Regions from separate parts of the Ruegeria sp. CG3 genome, predicted to be linked through region 1. Evidence: riboswitches for the same ligand, from Rfam matches in the RefSeq annotation. Region 1 holds a riboswitch; the other holds the start of a gene.
The links. Region 1 has a riboswitch for cobalamin ahead of ACR0NB_RS01760 (CbtB domain-containing protein). Riboswitches for the same ligand answer to the same signal wherever they lie in the genome.
Positions count from the first base shown of each region.

Region 2: another riboswitch for cobalamin. It lies ahead of ACR0NB_RS10775 (hypothetical protein); the one in region 1 lies ahead of ACR0NB_RS01760 (CbtB domain-containing protein).

Region 1 covers NZ_JBQFRC010000001.1:363,874-369,217, forward strand. The annotation lists gene ACR0NB_RS01735 (thiamine pyrophosphate-binding protein) at 1-60, opposite strand, end outside; gene ACR0NB_RS01740 (DUF302 domain-containing protein) at 140-601, opposite strand; gene ACR0NB_RS01745 (DUF1636 family protein) at 746-1,090, shown strand; gene ACR0NB_RS01750 (hypothetical protein) at 1,078-1,572, opposite strand; gene ACR0NB_RS01755 (CbtA family protein) at 1,637-2,335, opposite strand; gene ACR0NB_RS01760 (CbtB domain-containing protein) at 2,339-2,509, opposite strand; cobalamin riboswitch at 2,546-2,754, opposite strand; gene cobF (precorrin-6A synthase (deacetylating)) at 2,798-3,541, opposite strand; gene cobA (uroporphyrinogen-III C-methyltransferase) at 3,534-4,262, opposite strand; gene ACR0NB_RS01775 (cobyrinic acid a,c-diamide synthase CobB) at 4,259-5,344, opposite strand, start outside.
Region 2 covers NZ_JBQFRC010000002.1:49,470-54,813, forward strand. The annotation lists RNA gene ffs (signal recognition particle sRNA small type) at 1-45, shown strand, start outside; gene ACR0NB_RS10765 (alpha/beta hydrolase family protein) at 127-984, opposite strand; gene ACR0NB_RS10770 (TetR/AcrR family transcriptional regulator) at 1,069-1,641, shown strand; cobalamin riboswitch at 1,670-1,887, shown strand; gene ACR0NB_RS10775 (hypothetical protein) at 1,974-2,381, shown strand; gene ACR0NB_RS10780 (protein-tyrosine phosphatase family protein) at 2,385-2,888, opposite strand; gene ACR0NB_RS10785 (DNA polymerase III subunit gamma/tau) at 3,044-4,798, shown strand; gene ACR0NB_RS10790 (YbaB/EbfC family nucleoid-associated protein) at 4,885-5,229, shown strand; gene recR (recombination mediator RecR) at 5,276-5,344, shown strand, end outside.

The sequences.
Region 1 (5,344 bases):
CCCGGCCTCGTACAGCCGTTGCGCCAAAAGGTCCGCAGCGCGGGGGGACAGGTCCTGCATCGAACAAGCTCCGTAAGTTCCGTTTCGCAGCAGATTGCGGAGGTTCCGGGCCGGCGCAAGCCGCATCACGTCAGTGTGACTATTTGACAGCCAAATCGGCGATGGCGGCGAATTTGGCGTCCAACTCTGCGGCAATCGCGGGCAAGGCGTCGGAGCCACCGTTGTAGGGGGCAAAGACCAAAGTGGGCGTTTTGTAGGACAGCGTCGCGGTCCCGTCCTCGTTTTCCGTGACGTACAGGCGGATCGGCGCCTCGATCATCGCGGGCACCGATTGTTCCAGAACCCGCACCGCATAGTCGTTGTTGAAGACGCCGATCACCCGATTGCCCGGAATGGTGATGCCGCGCGCGGCGGCGGCCTTGGTGGGCCCGGCCTGCGTTACCACGATCAGACCGTTTGCCTTGACCGCTGCGATCGTGTCGGCCACCAGCGCGTCATGGGTCTTGGTCGTCGGGTGGACGGCCCAACCCGGCCGCGGTTCGATATCGGCAGCAAGCGCGGGCAGCGCCAGCAGGCCGAGGAAAAACATAAGACGTTTCATCACGGGCTCTCCAGGTCGTGGTTGGCCCAAGTCTTCCCGAATTCCCGGGTGCGTACAGTCACAATATCGTGGGCGGCGGGCTTGCGCCGGGGGTGCGAAACCCGCACAAGCGACAGTGTGAAACGGAAAAGGCAGGCGAGTGGCATGCGTGTTTTGATCTGCAGCAGCTGCGCGGGCGAGCGCGACTTGCCGGCCGAGCGTCAGGCCGTATCGGACGCCCTGCGCGCTGCGGGCGTGGTCGGGCAGGTCGAGATCGCCGAGCACGCCTGTTTCAGCGGTTGCAATGAGCCGACCGTGGTGGCGATGCAGGGGGAAAGCCTGGCGTCCTACGTGTTTTCGGGGATCGATCCGGTTGCCGATGCCGATGACATTGCGGCGACCTGCCGGACCATTCTGAACAGCCCGAATGGCTGGATCGAAGACGCCCGGCCGTGCGGGCGGCTTCGCTTGTGTCTGCGGGCGCGGATCCCCGCGTTTCAGTCCACCTGAACCGTGACCGAGGCGCTGACCGGCACCCCATCCACGGCCAGCGGGCTGTGGCTGTTGGCGTTCAGCGAGACCTCGATGGTAGTGTCGCCCTTGGGCAGGTCCGAAATGTGCATCCAGTTGCCATAAAGCCGGGCCAGCTTGACGCCGTTTACATAGACATGCGCATGGCCTTCGCCGGGCTTGTTGTCCAGCGAGGCGTTCTCCGGCGAGAAGCGGAAGTTTTTTGGCATCACATGCAGGTTCCAACCCGCCATCGGGTCGGGGGAGACGGCGATCTCCAGCCCCGGCGCGTCCGGTCCGGCGGGCAGGTTGATGGCGGCGCTGTGGTCATGGGCCATGGCCTCGGCGTGATGGCCGCCATGTTGGGCGGGGTCGGAATGGTCGTGGCCATCGAAGGTGAAGCCGTTGGCCGCGGCCAGCACGAACCCGGCACCCCCACCAAAGACCAGACCGATCGCGAAAAGAGCAAGCGAGCGTGTCATCATGTTTCCTTGAAAAGCAAATGACCCGCCGGTTGGGCGCCGGCGGGTCGTGGGATTTCGGGGATCAGGCCGCGGCTTCGACGCGCTTGCCCTCGCTTTGCCAGAAATACCCGGCAAACGAACCCAGCAGCACCCAAGCCACAAGGCCGACGCCAAAGGCGCGCGCGGCGAACAGTGCCCCGATCTCGGTCGGAACCGGCCCGGTGAACACGTCGGGTTCCGGCGCGCCGATCAGGTGCGGGGCCATCAACAGCACGGCCGCAACCAGATAGCTGACGATGTTGCCACCAAAGGCGATCAGCCACATGGCCACACCAGCAGCCGCGACGGTTGCCCACCACCAGATCTGCCGCGCGAACACGTCGGCTGCGGCAACACCCGGAACCTCGGGGGCCAGGGTGAAGCCCGGCGCCAGGTGAAAGGCGATGAAACCGGCAAGGCCCCACAGCACGCCCGTGCGCCCGTCAACCGGGTGGCCCTGGGCTTCGGCCAGCGACATCAGGGCGACCAGAACCAGCGCATAGCCGGTATAGGTCAGCATCGTGAACACCACGCTCAGCCCGTCGCGGGTCAGGTCCGAGAACATGCCCGGCAGCTCGGGATGGGCCGAGACGGCTTCGGCTCCGAAATGCACCAGCTCTCCGGATTCATACAGTTCAGCATGCAGCAACACAGGCTGCACGAATACCAACTGCAGCAGGGCGACGATCAACCCGGCTGCAGCACCAGCGAACAACGCGCTGGTCAGAATGCGACTGAACATTGTTTAGTGGCAGGGGAAGCCGGTTGCGTGGCGCACGTCATGGGCGGCGTCATGCAGCGCCGATGCCTGAACGTGACCAGCCAGGGTGATGATCCCCAGGCCCAGGGCTGCCGCGAACACTGCCGAAAGAATGCCAGCGCGTGCCGTTGATGCGGTTTGCGTTTGTGTCGTCATTTTCTGTCCTCCTGTGCCGCCGCACCCGACGGCCGGTGTTTCATTGTTCGCCTGGCAGGTCTCCTGGCTTGCGGGTCAGCGCCTCTGTTCGCCTTCCCCCCGAACGGATCGGGAGTGGCTGGTTGAACAGGGCTCACCGCTTACAGTCGCGGGGGCGGCTTCGGATTTGACCTGCGCGCAGGCCGCACCAAATTCCCTCTTAGCATCCGGATGTCTCCGGCAGGACCAGACCCGTCCATTTAGACGTGAATGCCGCTGTGGCGCAATCGCCATTTGCGACCTTTCGCGTCAATTCCCGCGCTTTTTCAGAACATAGATATCCATGATCCACTCGTGCCGGGCGCGGGCCTCGGTGCGGGTGCGCAGGATCTCATCGGCCACATCGGCCAGCGGACCTTTGATCAGGATCTGCTCGGGCATACCAACGTAAGCCCCCCACCAGATGTCAAAATCGGCCATGTCCAGCGTCTGGAACGAACATTCGCCATCCAGCATCACCGCAACCGTATCGGCGTCGCTGGGCCAGCCCTCGTCGCGGATGCGCCGGCCGGTGGTCACCAGATAAGGCGCGCCGATCTCGTTGATTGGCATGGCATGGGCCGCCGTCAGCGCCTGCAGCGCCGTGATGCCGGGGATCACCGTGGCGTTCGGCTGCGGGTCCAGCCGCGCCGCGATTCGCAGCGAACTGTCATAGAGCGACGGGTCGCCCCAGATCAGCAGGGCGACGGTGCGCGCCTTGGGGTGCCGGGCCATCGCCTCCTGCCAGCGCAGGGCGATCGCGTCGTGCCATTCATCCACGCCGCGCAGGTAGCCATCTTGCGACCGGCGCTCGGGGATGTCGAAATAGGCGATTTGGGGCGGTGTGCCGGTGACCTTGCGGATGATTTCCTCGCGCACGCCGGCCAGATCGGCCTTGTTGGCGCCCTTGCGCGGGATCAGGATCAGATCGGCCGCGCGGATCGCCTGCGCGCCCTGAAAGGTCACGTGGTCCGGGTTGCCGGTGCCGATCCCGATCAAGACCAGATCAATCATCGTCGAACTCCGCCAACGGACCATAAAGGATCAGCGCTGGCGCGGTGCCGATCTCGGAACCCAGGCGCTCGGCCAAGGCACCGACGGTGGACCGGTGCAGCGACTGCTCAGGCGTCGAGACCGACTCGGCCATCAGCGCGGGGGTATCCAGCGGCAGCCCATGCGCGTGCAGCGCCTGCGCCAGCAGGGGAAAGGTGCGCTTGCCCATGAACACCACCGTCGTCGCACCCGGGTCGGCCAGCGCGGGCAGGTTCAGATCCTCGGGCAGCTTGCCGCTGACATCGTGGCCGGTGACGAATTGCACCCGCCGCGCAGTCAGGCGCCGGGTCAGCGGGATGCCTGCCGCGGCAGCCGCGGCAATGGCCGAGGGGATGCCCGGAATGATCTCGTATGCGATCCCGGCAGCGCGCAGGGCCACCAGTTCCTCCTCGAGCCGCCCGAACAGGCCGCCATCGCCCGATTTCAGCCGCACGATCCGCTGGCCGGTCTGGGCGTACTCCACCAGCAGGCGGCTGACATGGTCCTGCTTGGGCGAGGGCCGCCCGGCGCGCTTGCCCACGCCCACAAGGTCGGCCTCCTTGCGCGCATGGCTCAGGATCGGCCCGCTGCTGAGGTCGTCGAACAGAACCGCGTCGGCCTTTTGCAGCCGGTCCACGGCCTTGAGGGTCAACAGCTCCGGGTCGCCGGGGCCGGACCCGATGAAGGAAACGAAACCGCTCATGCGCTGGCCTCTGCGATCAGATGGAAGAACGTACCGGTGACATGCCCGCGGCGCGATCCGGTTTGTGGGCCTTCGGCGCCTTCGGCGTCAAAAACCCGCGCCAGGGGCGCGTCGGGCTGCTCGACGATCGAGGAATAGTGGAACTCGTGCCCCCGCAGCGCGGTCCCGGCCGAGAACCCGGGCATGTCGGCCAGCAACTCGGCCCGGCGATAGCCCAGGTTGAACTTGCGCTTCTCGTACGAGGTGACCAGACCCAGCAGGCCGGCCATCCGGTGGCGGGTGCCGTCCTTGTCGATCAGCCCTTCCCCCAGGGCCATGTAGCCACCGCATTCGCCATGTACGGGCCGCGTTTCGGCATGTTTGCGCAATCCGGTCAGGAACCGCTCTGCCGCAGCCAGGGTTCCGGCGTGCAGTTCGGGGTACCCGCCGGGCAACCAGACCAGATCGGCATCCGGGGCCGGCGCCTCGTCCGCCAGCGGAGAAAACGGCAGGATCTCGGCCCCGGCCGCCCGCCAGCCTTCCAGAAGGTGCGGATAGGTAAAGGAAAACGCCGCGTCCTGGGCCAGTGCGATCCGTTGCGCCGGAGGGCGCGGCAGCGCGGCCGACGACGGCCCCGCGGGGCCCGAGGAGGCCGCCCGCTTGATCGCCTCCAGATCGACATGCGCGCGCAGAAAGGCCGCGTAGCTGGCAATTGCGCTTTCCAGATCGGGGTGCTCGACCGCCTGGATCAGACCCAGATGCCGCTCGGGCAGGGTCAGGTCGCCGCGCCGGGGCAATACGCCCAGAACCGGCAGGCCCGCGCGTTCCATCCCCAGACGGGTCAGGCGTTCGTGGCGCGGGCTGGCGCAGCGGTTCAGGATCACGCCGGCAAACGGCAGGTCGGGGTTGTACATCCGGAACCCCAGCGCCGTTGCGGCGGCCGATTGCGCCTGACCACCCACATCCAGCACCAGAACCACCGGCCAACCCATGCGCAGCGCGGTCTCGGCGCTGGATCCATGGCCCAGTTCTCCCGGTTTGGCGACCCCGTCGAACAGGCCCATCGACCCTTCGGCCACCACGATGTCGGCGCCTTTGGCCTG
Region 2 (5,344 bases), on a different contig from region 1:
CAGCCACAACGAGCCCCGCTTGGGTCGATGTCCAACCTCTCACTTGACGCCGCGCCACGTATTCGGCCCGGTCAATCCAACCTCTGTATTTCGTCGTTGTTCCTGAAAACCGCGCTTGCGGGCGGGTCAGGCGATCAATCGCGGCCAAACGGCACTGCTGCGCCGGGCGAAGGCGCCGATATGACCAATTTCGGACAGTCCGAAATCCCTCGGCTCCAACAAATGCCGACGGGCGGTCGGACCATAGAGTTCAGCCAGCCGCCAGACGGCGGGCGGTGGCACAGTCTGGTCATCCTCGAACGCAATGATATCCGCCGTGGCGTTCGCCCGACTCCAATCCGCTTGGGGAAGCGTGTCTCCCAATTCGGGCAGATAGCTGGTGGGCGATGTACACCACTTGCGCCATTGCCAATAGACGCCCGCCGGCAAATCGGCTCCGAATCCCAGAAGTTTCCCCGGCAGGTACCCCAGAAGACGCACCAGAGGTGGCACGTGGCCATACCAGAACAAAGTCGCCAAGCCCTTGTAGGGCCACGGGTGATCGGCCACCGTCACCAAACCTGCGCACACACAGATCATCCGGTCGATCTGTTCGATTTCCGGTTGCAACGGACCCAGCATTCCACCGACCGAATGCCCGATCACCCACAGTTTTGCCTGCGGGTATCGACGGCGCATCTCGGCACGCGCTGCGGGCATGTCGATCAGCGCCCAGTCCGCCATCGTGGCCTTCGAGTCTTTCAGCCGCCCGGTCAGCGAATGCTCGAAATCCCGGTAATCATATGTCAGGCAAGCCATACCGCGCTCGGCGGCCAGCCAGCGAGCAAAGTGCTGATAGTAGTCACGTGGCACTCCTGTTGCGCCGTTCAGCACAACAACGGTTTGCGGCTCGACCGCCGGAGTGTAAAGCCGCGCCGCCAGCTGGGTCTGGCCCGACGGAAACTTAAAGTCTTCCACGTCAACCGCGTGCTGCGAATCCAACATCTTTGCCTCCAAACACTCTGGACCGATCGGTCTAATACTTTGTGTCTGGACCAATTGGTCTAGGCCTGTCAATATTTGGCCTGCATGACCCAACGTCCACCAAACACCAAAGATCGCCTGATCGTGACTGCCGCCCGACTGTTCCAGCGCTCGGGCTATAACGGTGTCGGTCTGGCGGAATTGCTGGCCGAAGCGCAAGCCCCCAAGGGTTCGCTTTATCACCATTTTCCAAAGGGCAAGCCGGATCTGGCCCTGGCGGCGGCCAGTTGGGCCTCGGACGGGATGTTGAGCATGATTGCTGCGGCATTCGACGACGCCGCGGATTTTCGCGACGGGGTCACCACCCTGTGCCACAAGATCGCGAAGCTGTTCGACACCTCGGCCCAATGGGAGACCTGCCCGATCGCCGCCACCCTGTTCGAAAGCCCCGACAACCGCGCGTTTCGGGAACATGCCGACCGTCTGTATGAAAGCTGGATCATCGAAGTTCGAAACCACGCCGCGCGGTTCGGAGTTTCCGACCCTGAAAATGCTGCGGACACCCTGTTCATCGTGATGCAAGGCGGCTGGCAATTGGCCCGTGCCCGCAGGGATTCGAATGTGCTGCGCAGACTGCCTGATCTGTTCCCTTGGGACTCACTCCGGCAACCGGGCTGAAACCGTCTTGACTCGATCCCGGATACACCGCTAGCGATGAGGGGATGGTTCCCGTGCCGTTTCGGTCCGGGATGAAAAGGGAACACGGTGCGGTCCAACCCGGAACTCCGGAGCGGACCAAGGCCGCGACTGCCCCCGCAACTGTAGGCGGAGAGCGATGCCTAAATACCACTGACCGCAAGGTTGGGAAGGTCGGCAAAGCAAAGACCCGCAAGTCAGGAGACCTGCCATCAAACGTGAAACCGAAACTCGGACGGGGTGTCCGGGCAGGGTCTGGCCTTGAAACCGGCGTCTGTCCAAATCCACCTCGCCCAGCGCGCGGAGGGCGCAACATGATTTGGAAGACCGATACCCATGAATTCGCGGCAACCATCTGCCAGCGCACCGGAAAGACCTGCCCGGCATTGGCGCGCATGGCACGGGCCATCGCGCAGGCAATGGCGACGGCGCAGGCCGCTACATCCCCCGACTTCCAAGTGGAAGGCAGTAGCGAACTGGCCCATTGCGAACATGGCTGCACGGCGCGGTTCGATGCACGTCCCGAACGGATCCGCGTGTATTGCGGAGCGGCCGCCGACACACCGTCCGACTGCCTTGATACCTACGCCGACATGCTGTTTGACGACCAGAGCGACGCCCTGCCTGCGCAGGTCATCAGTGATCGACCCTGTGCGATGCTGCAGGCCACGGCGATCATGCCCGTGGTCAGGGCCGAGCGCGAGTTCCGCGCAACCGCCTGAATGTCAGGTCGCCAGTGCCTCGCGCGCTGGGGCGACGGCCCAGTCCATCTGAGCATCAGTCTCAACCGCGCAGGGGCGTACGGCCCGCAGGCGTTTCAGGGCCTGTTCCGGCTGCTCGCCGCTCTCGATCATCAAGCGCAGAACAACCATGCCTGACCGCCCACAACCGCCCCGGCAGTGGACCAGTACCCGCCCGCCGCCCGACAGCGCATGGCGGGCGGCGGCGCTGACTTCGGGCCATCGGCCGGATATCTCGGTCGACGGCGCCGAGAAGTCGGCGACCGGAAGATGCGCCCACCGACAGGCGCGCCGATGAATGTCACAGCCCAATTCGCCCGCACCCACGGCAACCAGTTCGGCAAGGGTTGTCATCGAAATCACCAGCCCCGGCGCCCAGGCTGAAATCAGGTCCAGGTCTCCCTCATAGTCGCCGCCACCGCCGGGAACCGAGGTCAGGGCCAGCGTACCGCCGCCCACCTGCAATGCATGAACCACAAGATTTGTCATCAGACGTTCCCCCCGAAACTGGCTGATTGAACTTGATCCGCGCAGTATGCCTCACACCGCGCGCTCGCCAAAGCGAAAAACCTGCACCGGCGCTGTGGACGCGGGGCACCGGGAACTCTACCCTGCATCGTCAGTACGAATCCGTCAGAGCAGACATGACCACACAGTCCAGCCCCGCCTATCAGGTTCTCGCCCGAAAATACCGCCCGGAAACCTTTGCCGATCTGGTCGGTCAGGATGCCATGGTGCGCACGCTGAAAAACGCGTTCGAGGCGGACCGGATCGCGCAGGCCTTCATCATGACCGGCATCCGCGGTACCGGCAAGACGACCACGGCCCGGATCATCGCCAAGGGCATGAACTGCATCGGCCCCGACGGCAATGGCGGCCCAACGACCGAACCCTGCGGCCAGTGCGAGCATTGCGTGGCCATCATGGAAGGTCGCCATGTGGACGTGCTGGAAATGGACGCCGCCAGCCGCACCGGCGTGGGCGACATCCGCGAGATCATCGACAGCGTGCGCTATCGCGCCGCCAGCGCGCGGTACAAGATCTACATCATCGACGAAGTCCACATGCTGTCGACCAGCGCGTTCAACGCGCTGCTGAAAACGCTGGAGGAACCGCCCGAGCATGTGAAGTTCATCTTTGCAACGACCGAGATCCGCAAGGTGCCGGTCACCGTGCTGTCGCGCTGCCAACGATTTGACCTGCGCCGGATCGAACCCGAAGTGATGATCGGCCTGCTGCGCAAGATCGCCACCGCCGAGGGCGCGGAAATCTCGGATGACGCGCTGGCACTGATCACCCGCGCCGCCGAAGGCTCGGCCCGGGATGCGACCTCGCTGCTGGATCAGGCAATCAGCCATGGTGCCGGCGAAACCACCGCCGACCAGGTGCGCGCGATGCTGGGACTGGCCGACCGGGGCCGCGTGCTGGACCTGATGGACATGATCCTGCGCGGCGATGCGGCCGGGGCCCTGACCGAACTGGGCGCGCAATATGCCGAGGGCGCCGACCCGCTGGCAGTGCTGCGCGATCTGGCCGAAATCACGCATTGGGTCTCGGTGGTGAAGATCACCCCCGACGCAGTCGAAGATCCCACCGTCTCGCCCGATGAACGCACCCGCGGCCAGCAGATGGCCGAGGCGCTGCCGATGCGGGCGCTGACCCGGATGTGGCAGATGCTGCTGAAGGCACTAGAGGAAGTCTCGGCCGCCCCCAACGCCATGATGGCCGCGGAAATGGCGGTGATCCGCCTGACCCATGTGGCCGATCTGCCCAGCCCGGAAGAGTTGATCAAACGCCTTCAGGACAGCCCTCCGCCGCCCGTCGGCGGGCCGGGGGGCGGCGTTCCGGTTGCCGGCAACACCGCCCCGCCCGTGACCGCGACGGCCTCGGCCCATGCGCCCACCCCGCGCGGTGTGGGCGGCGCGCCCACGGCGGCGTTGGCCCAAGACGTGCAGACCGCGCTGGCGCGTTATCCAACGTTTGAGCATGTGGTCGAGCTGATCCGCTCCAACCGTGACGTGAAGCTGCTGGTCGAGGTCGAGAACGGCGTCCGCCTCGTCTCGTACCAGCCGGGCCGGATCGAGTTCACGCCCACCGAAAAGGCGCCCACCGACCTGGCCGCGCGGCTCGGGTCCGCGCTGCAGCGCTGGACCGGCAATCGCTGGGCGGTCTCGATCGTCTCGGACGGTGACGCGCCCACCATCGCCGAACTGCGCGACGCGGCCGAGCTGGCGCTGAAGGCCAAGGCCGAAGAACACCCTTTGGTTCAGGCGGTTCTGACACAGTTCCCCATGGCCCGCATCACCCGGATTGAAACACCCGAGGACCGTGCGGCCAAAGTCGAAACCGAAGCCCTGCCCGAGGTCGAGGACGAGTGGGATCCGTTCGAGGAAGACTGATCATCCGCGCAGAAGGCGCGCTGCCCTTGTGAAGGACGCAGACGGCCCGTATTTAGGCCGCAAATCGAATGACAGGAGACATACAGATGCTCAAAGGACTCGGCGGTCTGGGCGACATGGCCAAGATGATGAAATCCGCGCAGGAACTGCAGACCAAGATGGCGCAGATGCAGGAAGAGCTGAACACCATCATGGTCGTCGGCGAATCCGGCGCGGGTCTGGTCAAGGCCACGGCCTCGGCCAAGGGCGAGCTGAAAGGTCTGGACATCGACCCCTCGATCTTCAACAGCGACGACAAGGAAGTGGTCGAGGACCTGATCCTGGCCGCCATCAAGGATGCGCAGACCAAGGCAGCCGAGCGGTCGCAGGAAGAAATGGCCAAGCTGACCGAAAGCATGGGTCTGCCGGCGGACATCAAGCTGCCGTTCTGATCTTTGCCCCTCAAACCCCCGCCGCCAAAGCCACGCAGGACAGGCCATGAGTTCGAACAGTGACATCGACGCCCTGATCGACCTTATGGCCAAATTGCCGGGGCTGGGGCCGCGC